3 regions of the Slackia heliotrinireducens DSM 20476 genome follow, and region 3 is predicted to be linked to each of the others. Evidence: predicted binding sites of a transcription regulator. Region 3 holds the regulator's gene; each other region holds the start of a gene.
The links. The regulator HrcA, encoded in region 3, represses chaperone genes, less so after heat shock. The targets are predictions, from matches to a motif close to TNTTAGCANNCNNNNNNNNNGNNTGCTAANA.
Positions count from the first base shown of each region.

Region 1 (5,048 bases), 550 kb from region 3:
GACACAAAACTGTGCCACTAGGGACACATCTCAGCGAACCCACCCCACCGGAACAGCCTCTGCGAACGGAACATCCTTCCGCGATCGGGACGCCGAAGGGGCGCGCTTTGCGCAGCAACAGCGCCCCGACGGGACGGCCCCCGCGAGCAAGGCACCAAAGGGGCGTGCTTTTGCCGAAGGCAAACAACGCCCCGGCGGGACGGCCTTCCCCGATCAAGGCAGTGAAGGGGCGCGCTTTGCGAAGCAACAGCGCCCCGGCGGGACGGTCTCCGCGAGCAAGGCAGTGAAGGGGCGCGCTTTGCGAAGCAACAGCGCCCCGGCGGGACGGTCTCCGTTTGTTGCGGAACGCCCATGGTGAGACAGCGAGGGGCGGCACGGCCACCGAGATTCCCCGAGAGCAGCCCGTAGCGTACTGGCGTACGTGAGGGCTGCTCGCAGGGAGAATATCGGTGGCCGTGCCGCCCCGCAGCGTCAACTTCGCTCCAAAAGAAACGAGCCCCCGAAGGGGCTCGTTTCTTTTGGGCTTGATTACATCATGCCGCCCATACCGCCGGCAGCGCCAGCGAGAGCGGACAGGTCCGGACCGTCCTTCGGAATCTCGTTGACGGTTGCCTCGGTGATGAGGATCAGGCCGGCAACGGAAACAGCGGACTGGAGAGCGGTGCGGGTGACCTTCACAGGATCGGCGACGCCCATGGCAACCAGGTCGCCATACTCGCCGGTGGCGCAGTTCAGACCCTGGCCCTTCTCCATACCCTTGATGCGCTCGACGATAACGCTGCCTTCGTAGCCAGCGTTCTGAGCGATGGTGCGCAGCGGAGCCTCCAGAGCCTTGCGGATGATGGCAACGCCGACTTCCTCGTCATGGTTCTCGCACTCGACGGCATCCAGAGCCGGCAGAGCGTCCAGTAGAGCCACGCCGCCGCCAGCGACGATGCCCTCTTCGACGGCTGCACGGGTTGCCTGCAGAGCGTCCTCGATGCGGGACTTCTTCTCCTTGAGCTCAGACTCGGTTGCAGCGCCGACCTTCAGGACGGCCACGCCGCCGGCCAGCTTGGCCAGGCGCTCCTGCAGCTTGCTGCGGTCGAACTCGGATTCGGTGACATCCATTTCGGCCTTGATCTGGTCAACGCGCTCCTTGATGGCGTTTGCGTCGCCGGAACCGTCGATGATCGTGGTGTTGTCCTTGCTGACCTTGACGGTCTTGGCGCTGCCGAGCATGTCGACGGTGGCCTCGGACAGGGTCATGCCGAAGTCGGCAGTGATGACCGTGCCACCGGTGACGATGGCGATGTCCTCGAGCATACGCTTACGACGGTCGCCGTAGCCAGGAGCCTTGACGGCAACGCACTGGAAGGTGCCGCGCAGCTTGTTCAACAGGATGGTGGCCAGAGCCTCGCCCTCGATGTCCTCAGCGATGATCAGCAGCGGATGACCGGACTGCATGACCTGCTCGAGCAGCTGCAGAATCTCCTGAATGTTGCTGATCTTCTGGTCGGTGAGCAGGATGACAGGGTTCTTCAGAACAGCCTCCATGCGCTCCATATCGGTAGCCATGTAGGGAGAGATGTAGCCCTTGTCGAACTGCAGGCCCTCGACGGTGTCGATGTCGATGCCGAAGGTGTTGGAATCCTCAACGGAGATGACGCCGTCCTTGCCGACGATCTGCATGGCCTCGGCAATCTTCTGACCGATGGCTGCGTCGCCTGCGGAGATGGTGCCGACGTTGGCAATCTGCTCTTGGTCGGAAATCTCAATTGCGTCAGCCTTGATCTGGTTGACGATGGCCTCGGTGGCCTTGTCGATGCCGCGGCGGATAGCCAGCGGGTTTGCACCGGCGGTAACGTTGCGCAGGCCCTCGGTGACGATGACGTCGGTCAGGAGCGTTGCGGTGGTAGTGCCGTCGCCAGCGCCATCGTTGGTCTTGGTGGCAGCTTCACGGACCAGCTGGGCACCCATGTTCTCCACGGGATCCTCGAGTTCGATTTCACGAGCGACCGTCACACCGTCGTTGGTGATGGTGGGAGCACCATAGGAACGCTCAAGGGCGACATAACGGCCCTTGGGGCCAAGGGTGACCTTGACGGCGTCGGAAAGCTTGGTGACGCCGGCGGCAAGGCTGCTGCGCGCGTCGGTATTGTACTTAATCTCTTTAGCCATTGGAGTTGCTTCCTTTCAAGCGGCTTGATACCAAAGAACAGTTAGTCGGTGTACACGGCGTACAGGTCGTCAGCCCTCAGAATCAGGACTTCTTCACCGTCAACGGTGATTTCGGAGCCGCCGAACTTGCCGTACAGAACGCGGTCGCCTTCCTTCACAGGAACAGGAATGAGCTTGCCGTCCTTGTCCAGTTTGCCTTCGCCGACAGCCAAGATGATGCCGGTCTGGGGCTTCTCCTTTGCCGAAGAAGCAATCAGCAGGCCAGAGGCGGTAGCGGTTTCAGCTTCGTCGCGCTTGACGATAACGCGATCTCCCAAAGGTTTCAGATTCATGAGGATTCACCTTTCTAGTAAAACCTTAATTACCAAATGTTCAGAGTGCTAGCACTCGACGTGCTCGACTGCTAACAGTGCTACAGTCTAGCACCCGTTGGATGAGTTGCAAGAGCCTTTTCAGAAAATCTAAGTGCCTAAGACTAAATGTTGCTTTCGCGTCATCTTTGGGCATCAACGGCTAGATTTTCGATTTATTTACCGTGCGCAGAGTTCCCAGAACGCCACAGCGCTGGCGGCAGCCACATTGAGGCTGTCCACACCATGCGACATCGGAATGCGGACCGTATAATCGCAGGTCGCAATCGTGCGAGGACTCAACCCGTCCCCTTCGGTCCCGAATACCAATGCCAGCTTCTCCTCGGCAGCCAAGGTGGGATCTCCCAAGGATACGGAATCGTCGGACAGGGCCATGGCAGCCGTCTTGAACCCCAAAGCATGCAGCCGTTCAAGTCCCTGACCAGGCCAATCGTGCACATCTTCACCCAAACGGGTCCATGGCACCTGAAACACAGTACCCATGGAAACGCGCACGGCACGACGATAAAGCGGGTCGCAACACGTCGGCGTGACCAAAACCGCATCCACGTTGAGCGCGGCCGCCGAACGGAAAATGGCTCCGACATTCGTGTGGTCGACGATGCCTTCCAGCACCGCCACCCGACGGGCCGGTCCTCCGTTTCTGCAGGTGGCAAGCAGGTCTTCGGCACTCGGCATCTTCGGACGCCGCATGGCGCACAGAATACCCCGAGTCAGCTTGAAGCCAGTCAGTTTCTGCAGTTCATCGGCAGGCCCTACATATATAGGTACGTCGGCGCCGCCCTCCCCCGCCTGCTGGATACGTTCGAGCATGTCGGCGGCGGCGTCCATCCACTCGGGCGTCATCAGCACAGACAGGGGCACCATACCGCCCGCAAGTGCCCGGTCGATGACCTTGAGGCTTTCAGCGATGAAGATGCCTTTTTCAGGTTCCAGCTTGTTGCGCAGCTGCGCCTCGGTCAAACGCGCATAGGCGTCCAACCGAGGGTCGTCCAACGTTTCTACCTCGACAAACGACATGCTGAAACCTTTCTCGCAATAAAAAACGGAGCACATGCGTCAACCGCACATGCTCCGCACTATGTGTTCGGAACTTAATTCTTGAAACTGTGGACCGGCGCCGGGATGCGTCCGCCGCGGGTGACGAAAGTCTCGCAGCCCTTCGGGTTCACCGGCATGATGGGAGCCCAGCCGAGCAATCCGCCGAATTCGGCGACCTCGCCGACGCCCTTGCCGATAACGGGAATCAGGCGGACCGCGGTCGTCTTCTGGTTGATCATGCCGATGGCGGCCTCATCTGCGATGATGCCGGCGATGGTGGTCGCAGGCGTGTCACCGGGAACAGCGATCATATCCAGGCCCACAGAGCACACGCAGGTCATGGCCTCGAGTTTCTCCAGCGTGAGCACGCCGGCGGTGGCGGCGTCGATCATGTTCTTGTCCTCGGACACGGGGATGAACGCGCCAGACAGGCCGCCCACGTAGCTGGACGCCATGATGCCGCCCTTTTTCACCTGGTCGTTGAGCAGGGCCAACGCCGCGGTAGTGCCGGGTGCGCCCACCTGCTCCAGGCCGATTTCCTCGAGGATTTCGCCGACGGAGTCGCCCACGGCAGGGGTCGGCGCCAGCGAAAGGTCGATGATGCCGAAAGGCACGCCCAGCCTGCGGCTCGCCTCTTGGGCGACCAGCTGGCCGATGCGGGTGATTTTGAACGCGGTCTTCTTGATGGTTTCGCACAGCACCTCGAAGCTCTCGCCACGGGCGGCTTCCAGAGCCTTCTTCACAACGCCCGGGCCGGAAACGCCCACGTTGATGACGACGTCGCCCTCGGTCACACCATGGAAAGCACCCGCCATAAACGGGTTGTCATCAGGCGCGTTGCAGAACACAACCAACTTGGCGCAGCCCAGCGAGTCGCGGTCGGCGGTGGCTTCGGCAGTCTTCTTCACAATCTCGCCCATGAGACGCACGGCATCCATATCGATGCCGGTCTTCGTGGAGCCCACGTTGACGCTGGCGCACACACGCTCGGTTTCGGCCAGAGCCTGGGGAATCGACTCGATCAGCATGCGTTCGGCCGGGGTCATGGCCTTGCTGACCAGGGCTGAATAGCCGCCGAGGAAGTTCACACCCATATCGCATGCGGCACGGTCCAGCGCGTGGATGATCTTGACGAAGTCCTCCGGGCATTTGCACACGCGGGCGCCCACCAGCGAGATGGGCGTGACGGAAATGCGCTTGTTCACAATGGGAATGCCGAACTCGCGCTCGATGGCCTGGCCCGTGGAGACCAGGTCCTTCGCGTAAGTGGTGATCTTCTTGTAGATGGATTCGCACAGCTCATCGACGGTGCTGCCCTCGCAATCCAGAAGGCTGATGCCCATCGTGATGGTGCGGACGTCGAGCTTTTCCTGCTCGATCATCTTGTTGGTCTCGTGGACCTCCATTATGTTCAGCATGTAACGGTTCCTTATCTTCGCACGTCAGCGGCGAAATCTAAATGCGGTGCATCTTCGT
Region 1 covers NC_013165.1:630,454-635,501, reverse strand. Annotated here, with positions in the region: gene groL (chaperonin GroEL) at 529-2,160, opposite strand; gene SHEL_RS02670 (co-chaperone GroES) at 2,202-2,492, opposite strand; gene SHEL_RS02665 (TrmH family RNA methyltransferase) at 2,691-3,551, opposite strand; gene SHEL_RS02660 (PFL family protein) at 3,626-4,990, opposite strand; gene SHEL_RS02655 (ACT domain-containing protein) at 5,028-5,048, opposite strand, start outside.
Region 1: the regulator HrcA is predicted to act here: its motif matches at 2,539-2,569, upstream of SHEL_RS02670 (co-chaperone GroES).

Region 2 (5,048 bases), 1.1 Mb from region 3:
TGGGCACATCCATGACGTCGGGGATCTTCGCGAAGCTGCGACGTTCCCGGTAGACGCCGGTGGGAGCGCTTTTTTCTGCTTGGGCCACAGGTCTTCCTTCCTTAGTGAATAAGACAGGTATGCGCGTACGCGCAAACGTAATATTTAACCACTGAAATAATTAAAGTCAAGACTTTTCTTTACGAACTATGTGGGTTTTCTGCTCTTTGCTTCCACTCGCGGAAAAGACCGTCCATTCGGGGGCAAATACGACGGCGGCCTCGGCCGAAACGCCTTCCGAAGGCGTCGGCAGAGGCCGCCGAATGCGAGAATCGAAAGAAGGGACCGAAGCACCCTTTAACGGCTGCGGACCAGGCGGCGAGCCTGATTGGGAGCCAGACGACGGACGAAGGCGAAGGCATCGCCCAGGATTTCGCCCGTGGACTTGCCGCTGTCGGCAAGGGAGGCAACCATGGTGCAGGCGACAATCAGGATGGCACCCACGACACCCATGCCCGTGAGCATCTCGCCCAGAGCAACCGCAGACACGGCAGCCGTGAACACCGGCTCGGCACACAGGATGACCGAGATGGTCGCCGACGGAACATGCTTGAGGGCCGTGTTCTGCAGGAAGAAGGCCAGGCACGTGCCGACGCAGGCCAGAAACGCGATAGCGGTCCAGCTGACGGCGGGCACCGCCGCGAAGTCGGGCAGGGGTTCGGATGCGATGGCAGAGGCCAGCGCGCCCAAGAAGGTAATGCCGATCTGCATGGTGGACAGGGCGATGGGGTCGACGTCGTCAAGGCCGCGCTCGCCGAACACCAGAGATGCGGCGAAGCATGCGGAGCTGGCCAGCCCAAACAGCTCGCCCAGGCCGAAGGTGGGCGTGCCGCCGTTGCAGCAAAGCAGGTAGAGGCCGAATACCACGACAGCCTGCAGGACCGCGGTGCTGGCGGTGTACTTGCGGCCGGAAAGCACCAGGGCAAGCACGGGCGTGAACAGCATGGGCAGTGCGATGAAGAACCCTGCGTTGGTGGCGCTGGTCAGGTTGATAGCGATGCTGCATGTAATATAGGTAAGGGACATGAACACGCTCGACGGCAGCCACGAGGAAAGGCGTGCGGACTTCAGCATGCGCACGGTGCGGGGACCGAAGAAGAGCATGAACACCAGAAACGCCAGACCGAAACGGAGCGCGGCGCACCACAACGGGGAGATGCCTACATAGGCAATCTTTGTGACCACATTGCCGACGCCATAAATGGCCGTTTGCAGAACAACGAATAAGGTGAATATAGAGCTCTTGTTGAACACCGTTCCTCCAGTCTGGCCGCTTTCCGCGGCGGCTTGCACATTCTTTTCTATATATACAACCAGCGTATCCGAGCCCCCTTCGAAGCGCGCACGAACCTAAGAGGGCGGGTGCGCCTCTCGTTTCAACCAAGTGTTGTAATCGAGTCTTTCGTCGGTTTTGGCGGTGGTTTCCGCCTGCCCGTAAGGCTGATATCCGCATCCTATAGGCTTGACGTCTAAAAGTAAAATGAGTGTATGTTATAATTAGTTCAGATTTTCTTTTACCCACTCTTGAACTGGAGTTTTATGAATCCAAAGTATGAAGCATTCATGAAAGCCACCGAAACGGGTAGTTTTAAAAGCGCAGCTGAGGAGCTTGGCTACACACAGGCGGGCATCAGCTACATGATGAGCACCCTCGAAAAGGAGATGGGCACCACCCTGTTCATCCGTGACCACGCCGGCGCGCGCCTGACAGCCGACGGCGAAGCCCTTTTGCCGTGGATCCAGGATGTCTGCAACAGCGAACGGGCCCTCCAGACGCGCCTGGACGAGGTTCGCCACATCGACTCGGGCCATGTGCGCATCGCTTCGTTCGCATCCATCGCCATCCATTGGCTGCCGGGCATCATCGACCGGTTTCTGAGCGAACATCCCAACGTCACCTTCGACATCAGCTGCTTCGAGAACCAGGACGCTCTTGAAGACGAGATGAAATCGGGAAACTTCGACTGCGGCTTCGTTGTGCTGCCAGCGCCCGAGGGGTTCTACACCATCCCTTTGGCCCAAGACCCCCTGTATGTCGTGGTGGCCAAGGACCATCCACTTGCCTGCCGCGACTACTTCCCCACCGAAGCGCTGGCGGAAGAGCCATATATCAAAGTAAGGAACGACTCCCACACCGAAATGGACGCGCTGTTCGAGCGCCACAAGGTGACCCCAAACATCCGCTTCGTCATGGACAACGACTACGCGGTTATGGGTATGGTCAACGAAGGCTTGGGCTACGGATTGTTCTCCCGCCTCATCCTGCGCAACATCCCCTTCGACCTGGCGACGTTGGAACCGGAAATCCCCACCCAGCGCGAAATCGGAATCTGCGTGAGGTCGTACAAGAAGGCGCCCATTGCAACGAAGGCGTTCATCGAATGCGTCCGATCTTGGGTGGCCGAGGTCAAGACGAACCAATAGAAAGCAACACTTCCCTACTTTTTGTAGAACAATGACATCGCGGTTACGAATGTAACGCAATGGTTCCAAGTTAGCACTCTCATACCATGAGTGCTAAAAACAGGTCTATACTTCTTCTTGTCAAACGAAACGAGCCGGATGCGCCGAACAGAACAAGCCGCATCCGCACACAGACAGGAGATGACCATGATGTTGATGCCCCGCCGCAATTCTTTCTTCGATGACTTTATGAGCGACCCGTTCGAGCTGGCCTTCCCCGCCGCCCGCACCCAGGAAACCCGCAAACCCATCACCTCTTTGATGAAGACCGACATCCGCGAAACCGACCAGGCCATCGTCATTGAGATGGAGCTTCCCGGCGTTGCCAAGGAGAACGTCAAGGCCGAGGTCGAAAACGGATACCTCACCGTCACCGCAACCACCGAAGAGGTCAAAAGCGATGGTGACGAGAACGGAACCTGGCTGCGCAAGGAGCGCTTCACCGGCACCTCTCGCCGCAGCTTCTACATCGGTGAAGACGTTGCCGAAGAAGACATCCACGCCAAGTACGTCGATGGCATTCTGACCATCACGGTTCCGAAGAAGGAGCTTCTTCCCGAGCCTGAGACCAAGAAGACCATCGCCATTGAAGGCTAACCGAGCAAACACCTCCTCCTTATTTTGTTCTCCTTTCTCCCAGGGGCCGGATCGCAAGGTTCGGCCCCTCCCCTTCCCTTGTTCTTTCAACCACACCTCGCATCGAGCAAAAAACGCCCTGACAGCAATGCCAGGGCGTTTCTCGTTTCAGACCAGGCGCACACGTGGCTGATGCCCGGAACGGGCGAATGTCACATCACGAGCGGCGGCTGGAGCCGTAGGCCGAGTTTTTGCGGTTGCCGAAGGCGCTCCCCTTGCGTGCGCTCTTCTTCAGGTCGGCTAGAATGTCGCGTTCGTCGGAGCCTTCCACCTGGGCGCGCAGCTTGACCACCTGGTCGCGCAGTCGAGCGGCTTCCTCGAAATCCATGTTGACCGAGGCGGCCGCCATCTCTTCCTCCATGCTGGAAATGACGCGCATCACCTCGGCGCGAGACATTTCGGCCAGCACCTTGTTCACCTCGACGGAATCCCCCACCTCGTTGCCATCCGCATCGGTGATGAACCCCATGACGTCGTTGATAGCCTTGCGGATGGTCTGCGGCTCGATGCCGTGCTCTTCGTTGTACTGCATCTGCACGGCGCGGCGCCGGCGCGTCTCGGTTATGGCCAGGTTCATGGAGTCCGTCAGCTTGTCAGCATACATGATGACCTTGCCCGACACGTTTCGGGCGGCGCGGCCAATGGTCTGGATGAGGCTGCGGTGGTTGCGCAGGAAGCCTTCCTTGTCCGCATCGAGAATGGCCACCAAGCTCACTTCGGGCAGGTCGAGGCCCTCTCGCAGCAGGTTGATGCCCACCAGCACGTCGAATTCGCCTTTGCGCAGGTCGCGCAGGATTTCGACGCGCTCGAGCGTGCCGATGTCGGAATGCATGTAACGCGCCTTGATGCCCCGGTCCAGCAGATGGTCGGTCAGATCCTCGGCCATCTTCTTGGTCAGCGTGGTGATGAGCACGCGCTCGTTGCGCTCGCCGCGCTCCTTCGCCTCGTCGATCACGTCGTCAATCTGGCTGGCGATGGGCCGCACCTCTATTTCGGGATCAAGCAGACCCGTCGGGCGAATGATCTGTTCGACCTGCTGCTGCGTTACTTTCTCCTCGTAATCGCCAGGCGTGGCCGACACGTAGATGAACTGGGGAATTCGATCTTCGAACTCATCGAAGCGTAGCGGACGGTTGTCCAGGCAGCTGGGCAGACGGAACCCGTGCTCGGCAAGCGTGACCTTGCGGGAGCGGTCGCCTTCGTGCATGCCGCGGATCTGCGGCACCGTCACGTGGCTCTCGTCGATGATACAGACAAAGTCATCGGGGAAGTAGTCGATGAGCGTATAGGGCGGTTCGCCGGGCTCGCGTCCGTCCAGATGGCGCGAATAGTTCTCGATGCCGCTGCAGAAACCCATGGTTTCCAGCATCTCCAAGTCGTAGTTCACGCGCATCTCCAGGCGCTGGGCCTCAAGCAGCTTGCCTTCGTCCTTGAACTGCTGCAAGCGTTCCCGCAGTTCGTCCTGGATGGTGTTCAGGGCCTTATCCATCTTCGGACGAGCCGTGACGTAATGGGAGGCGGGCCAGATGGGAAGGGCTTCGTACGACCCCAGCACCTCGCCGGTCACGTTGTCGATCTCGGATATCCGCTCGATCTCGTCGCCCCAGAATTCGATACGGACGGGGTTGTCGGCATAAGGAGGGAACACGTCCAACGCGTCGCCGCGCACGCGGAAGGTTCCGCGTTTCAGCTCGTAATCGTTGCGATCGTACTGGATGTCGATAAGCTTGTAGATGACGTCGTCGCGGTCCTGAGGAACCTCCTTATCCACAAACACCGCCATGCCCGCGTAGTCCATGGGGCTGCCGATGCCGTAAATGCAGCTCACGGACGCTACCACGATGATATCCCGCCGCGACAGCAAACTGGACGTGGCCGCATGGCGAAGCTTCTCCACCTCCTCGTTGATG
Region 2 covers NC_013165.1:2,228,375-2,233,422, forward strand. Annotated here, with positions in the region: gene rpoB (DNA-directed RNA polymerase subunit beta) at 1-88, opposite strand, end outside; gene SHEL_RS09765 (DMT family transporter) at 337-1,332, opposite strand; gene SHEL_RS09770 (LysR family transcriptional regulator) at 1,603-2,463, shown strand; gene SHEL_RS09775 (Hsp20/alpha crystallin family protein) at 2,650-3,099, shown strand; gene uvrB (excinuclease ABC subunit UvrB) at 3,296-5,048, opposite strand, start outside.
Region 2: the regulator HrcA is predicted to act here: its motif matches at 2,532-2,562, upstream of SHEL_RS09775 (Hsp20/alpha crystallin family protein).

Region 3 (5,048 bases):
CCTGGGTCAGCACGTATTCGGCCAGACGTTCCACATCGACCTGCGAGACCAGGTCTTCGCCATGCAGCACATCAACGATGATATTCATATATAAGCCCTAACCTTGCAGCAGCTCGATAAGCGCGGGAATCCAAACGAACAGGCCTACGACGACCGATATCATGGCGGCTATCAGGGGTGCTGCAGCTCCGCAGTCCTTGGCGCGTTTGGCCAGAGGATGGATGTCGGGGCTGGCCAGGTCGACGGCTGCCTCGATGGCCGTGTTGACGCATTCGAGGGAAAGCACCGCCCCGATGCACAGGATGACCGCGAGCCAGCCGTGCGCATCGACCCGCAACACTCCGCACACGACCAGGGCGAACACAGCGAATGCCAGGTCGATCTTGAAATTGCGCTCCTGGGCGGCAACCTTCAGCCCCGCAAAAGCATAGCCGAACGACTTCAGCAGGTTGTTGTTGCTCTTGAGCTGCCGGCCCTCATGTTCAACCTGGTCGACCATCTTGCCTCCTAGAAGATATAGGGAACCAAATCGCCTACCTGCGATTGTACAGGCGCTGCAACCGAATGATAGCTCTCGGTTGTGGCAATTCCGTCGGTCTCCACCAACGCCAACTCGCACGTCCCTTTGCGACGGGCCAGATCCTGTGCGCACAGTTCATGTTCGATCGCATCCAGCTTTGCAGCCCGCTCGGCTTTCACCTCGGGCGATATCTGGTCTGACCTCAATGCGGCAGGGGTACCCGCACGCATGGAGTACCTGAAGATGTGCATCTTGGAAAACCGGCAGGCCCGCGCTACATCGCAGGTGTCTTGGAAGTCCCGTTCCGTCTCGCCGGGAAAACCCACGATGACGTCCGTGGACAGCGACAGGCTCGGCACCGCTTCATACATACGGTCCACCAACCCCATGAAATCCTGAGCCGTATAGGGCCGCGCCATCTCCTTGAGAACCTTCGTCGAACCCGACTGGAGAGGCAGGTGCAGATGTCGGCAGATGCGTCCGTCGGAGGCGGCCATCAATCCGATGAAGTCATCCGAGAGGGTATGCGGCTCGACCGAGGACAAGCGGAACCGCGTATTCGGCGCCGCTTCGAGCAGGCCGTCCAGCAGACGGACCAGATCGGCATCCTCCGTCCGGTAAGCTCCCAGATTGATGCCGGTCAGAACGATTTCCCGCACACCTCGGCGCGCATATTCGCCGGCTTCGGCAACCACATCTTTATAAGGACGAGACCACGCACGGCCTCGGGCCACATGCACGATGCAGAACGTGCAGGCGTTGTTGCAGCCGTCTTGGACCTTGATGCCCACGCGGGTCGGGAAATCCTCCCCCATGCGGAACTCGTCGCCGAACAGCGACCCCACCGCTCCGCCTTCGGCCACGGCGACGGGGCTTTCGCCCGACACGGCATGAGACACGTACGCAGCCATAGACCCCTTGGGAACCACGACTACGCGGCTGTCCATGTTGCCGTAAGTATCCGGGTCGATGGCGGCGGCGCACCCGGTAACCACCACGGTGCCCGATGCGTTTTCACGCAGCACGCGACGCACGGCCTTGCGGGTCTTCTTTTCCGCTTCGCCTGTGACAGTGCAGGTATTGACGATGACGAGGTCGGCGTCTTCCACGGGGACCGATTCGCCGCCATGGGCGACGAGCGATGCCGCGAAAGAATCGCTTTCAACCCGGTTGACCCTGCAACCCAGGTTGACGACATGGAACCTAGTTGAAGGCATCGCGCAGCTTCTGCAACGGCGAGCGCGGCGCGGCTACTTCCTCGCCGAACTCGCGGGCGACGTTCTCAAGCATCTCGCGCTGCTTTTTGGACACCTTCTTGGGGATGACCACGCCCACATGCACCAGCATGTCGCCGCGGGCATCACTGCGCAAGCGAGGCATGCCCATGTTGCGCACGCGGATGACCTGGTCGTTCTGGCAGCCTTCAGGGATATGAACCTTGACCTTCTCATCAGGCATGATACCGTCGATTTCGATGTCAGCACCCAGGATGGCCTGAATAAAGCTGATGTTGGCACGCGCGTGCAGGTTGTCCCCTTCACGTTCGAAGAACTCATGAGGTTTGATGCGGCACGTGACGATAAGGTCGCCGGGGCGAGCGCCGTGCATGCCCGCTTCGCCGAATCCGCCCACGCGCAGCTGCTGGCCCTCGCGGATGCCGGCAGGCACCTCCACGGTGACATGCTGGCGGTCGGGAATACGGCCCTGGCCTTCACACTCCTCACAAGGATGGTCGATGACCTGGCCGGTGCCGCCACAGGTGGTACAGGTGGATGCAGTCTGCATGTCACCCAGGAACGTGCGCTGGACCGTAACCACGCGGCCACGGCCGTGGCAGTCGGGGCATTCGACCTCGTGTCCGCCCTCGCCCATGCCGGAGCCCCCGCAGGTATCGCAGGGTGCCAGACGATCGTACACAATCTCTTTCTTGGCGCCCGTGGCGACTTCCTCAAGCGTAAGGCGCAGACCAACACCCATGTCGCGGCCTTCGCGTCGCACAGACGCCTGGCCGCCAGCTGCAGCGCCGCCGAAGAAGCTCGAGAACAAATCCCCCATGCCGAACAGGTCGTCAAGGTCCATGTACTGGTATCCGCCGCCTGCGCTTCCGCCCGCAGCACCCGGAATGGTGCCGAAACGATCGTACTGGGCGCGCTTCGAGGGGTCGGAAAGCACGTCGTATGCCTCGTTAAGCTCCTTGAACTTCTCTTCGGCATCGGGCTCTTTGTTGACGTCGGGATGCAGCGTTCGGGCCTTCTTGCGGAACGCTTTCTTGATCTCGTCATCTGTGGCGTTCTTGGAAACGCCTAGAACCTCATACAAATCCTGAGCCATGAAGCGAGTACCTTTCTACCCTACAAATCACGCAGCGCGTTTTTCGCAGCGCGCACAGCGTGTATGACAGTTGAATAATCCATGCGCGTGGGCCCGATGACGGCGACGATGCCACTGCCGGCACCCGTGCCGTACTGGGCTGCGACCACCGATACGCCGGAGAGCTCCTCCGTACCGTTCTCGCGGCCGATGCTGACCTTGAGGTCTTCCTTGGCGGTGTCGGCAAGAGCCCGGTCGAACATCTGCATGAGCACCGTGTCGTCCTCCAACACCTGCAAGACGGGCAAGGCCGTCTGGGCGTGGCTGAATTCGGGTTTGCGGAGCAGCGACGAGAGCCCCAGACGATGGGTTCGGGACGCGTCGCCTTGGTTGATACAGAGGATGATCTCCTCGATAATGGCGTGGGCCAAAGGCGATGCAAGCGTTTCGGAGTCGACCTGGGACATGCGTTTGCGCATGTCGGAAACGTTCGCTCCGTTCACAAGGCCGTTTATGGCATTCTGCAGGTGGGCCAGCTCGTCGGAGGGAATCTCCTCGTTGAACTCGACCGTGCGGTTGAACACCTGCCCGTCGTCGGTCACGACGACCACCAAAACGCGATGCGGCGTCATGGACACCAAGGACACCTGCTTGACCGACACACCGATGACCGATGGCGCAAGCACCACCGACAGGCAGTCCGTCAGCCGCGACAGCGCCGCGGACGTCTGGTCCATAAGCTCGTCCACCGCCGTGGCCGCCGAACGCAGCTCGTCGAAGGTGGAGCCGTCTACATCGGTGCCGTATTCGCGTTCGAGCAGCTCATCGACGAACGCGCGGTAGCCCGCATCGGTGGGAATACGCCCCGCGGAGGTGTGGGGCGAACGGATGTAGCCTTCGTCTTCCAGAACCGATAGCTCGTTTCTGACCGTAGCGGGAGAAACCCCGAGCTTATAGCGGTCGACCAGGGTGCGGGATCCGACAGGCTGGGCAAAGGCCACGTACTCTTCGATAAGCGCTTCGAGCACACGCTGCCTACGTTCCGAAAGCATCTGCGATCACCGTCCTTCCCTAGTCCATCCGAATACACGCATGACGAAAAAAGCCCTTCGGGCTTCTGTACGGTGAGATTTTAGCAGCCGAAACAGTCAAGTGCCAAAAAAGTGGCGAAAAGTTACCAGCCCGTCATATTGCGAGACGGCCCTAACGGCTCAAACGGCCCCTTTAACGGCCAGGCGCAGCGCGGTACGCCGCCTCGCGGGCACGCACGTCGGCCGCATCCACCAGTATCTTGTCCAGCACGCGGTTGAAATCATCCATGGTGACGCAGGAGTTCAAAGCGCCGCGGGCTTCGCGCACGCCAGGAACGCCGCGCAGATACCACATGACGTGTTTGCGCATGTAGACGATGGTGTTGCCCATGTATCCGTCCAGCATCGACGCATGGCGGCGAGCCATGGCGACGCGTTCCTCGTCGGTCGGTTCGGCAGGGGCGGGCTCGCCCGCCAAAGCCGCTGCGGCCTCTGGGAAAATCCAAGGGTTGCCTTGGGCTCCGCGGGCGATCATCACGCCGTCCACCCCGGTGGCGTCCACCATAGCGCGGGCGTCTTCGCCGCGTTTGATGTCACCGTTGCCGATGACAGGCACCGACACCGACCGCTTCACGCGTCCGAGCACATCCCAATCGGCATCTCCCGAATACATCTGGGCCGTGGTACGCCCATGCACCGTCATCCAATCGGCTCCGGCGTCTTCCATGCGTTTCGCGAAATCGCAGGCAACGTCCTCCCCTGCCGCGAAGCCCTTGCGGAACTTCACAGTCACAGGACAACTGACCTGGGATTTGATTTGACGGACAATCTGCTGTGCCACATCCGGGGTGTTCAACAGCGCCGAGCCGTCGCCTTTCTTGATTATCTTTCTGGCAGGACAGCCCATGTTCACATCGATGCAGACCAGCTTCTCGCCCAGCGAATCCTCTACCCACGCCGCTTCGCGGGCCATGGTATCGGGTTCGTGGCCGAACAGCTGCACGCCCACATGCAGCTCGTTGGGTGCGGTGTCAAGCAGGCGGCGGGTCTTCTCGTTGGCGAACGAAAGCGCCTTTGAAGACACCATCTCGGTGAATGTGAGGTCGGCGCCCATTTCGACGCAGATGCTGCGGTACATGACGTCGTTCACACCCGCCATGGGGGCGAGAACCACGGGAACGCGCCCG
Region 3 covers NC_013165.1:1,175,554-1,180,601, reverse strand. Annotated here, with positions in the region: gene ybeY (rRNA maturation RNase YbeY) at 1-88, opposite strand, end outside; gene SHEL_RS05070 (diacylglycerol kinase family protein) at 98-499, opposite strand; gene mtaB (tRNA (N(6)-L-threonylcarbamoyladenosine(37)-C(2))-methylthiotransferase MtaB) at 508-1,737, opposite strand; gene dnaJ (molecular chaperone DnaJ) at 1,724-2,851, opposite strand; gene hrcA (heat-inducible transcriptional repressor HrcA) at 2,872-3,882, opposite strand; gene dusB (tRNA dihydrouridine synthase DusB) at 4,055-5,048, opposite strand, start outside.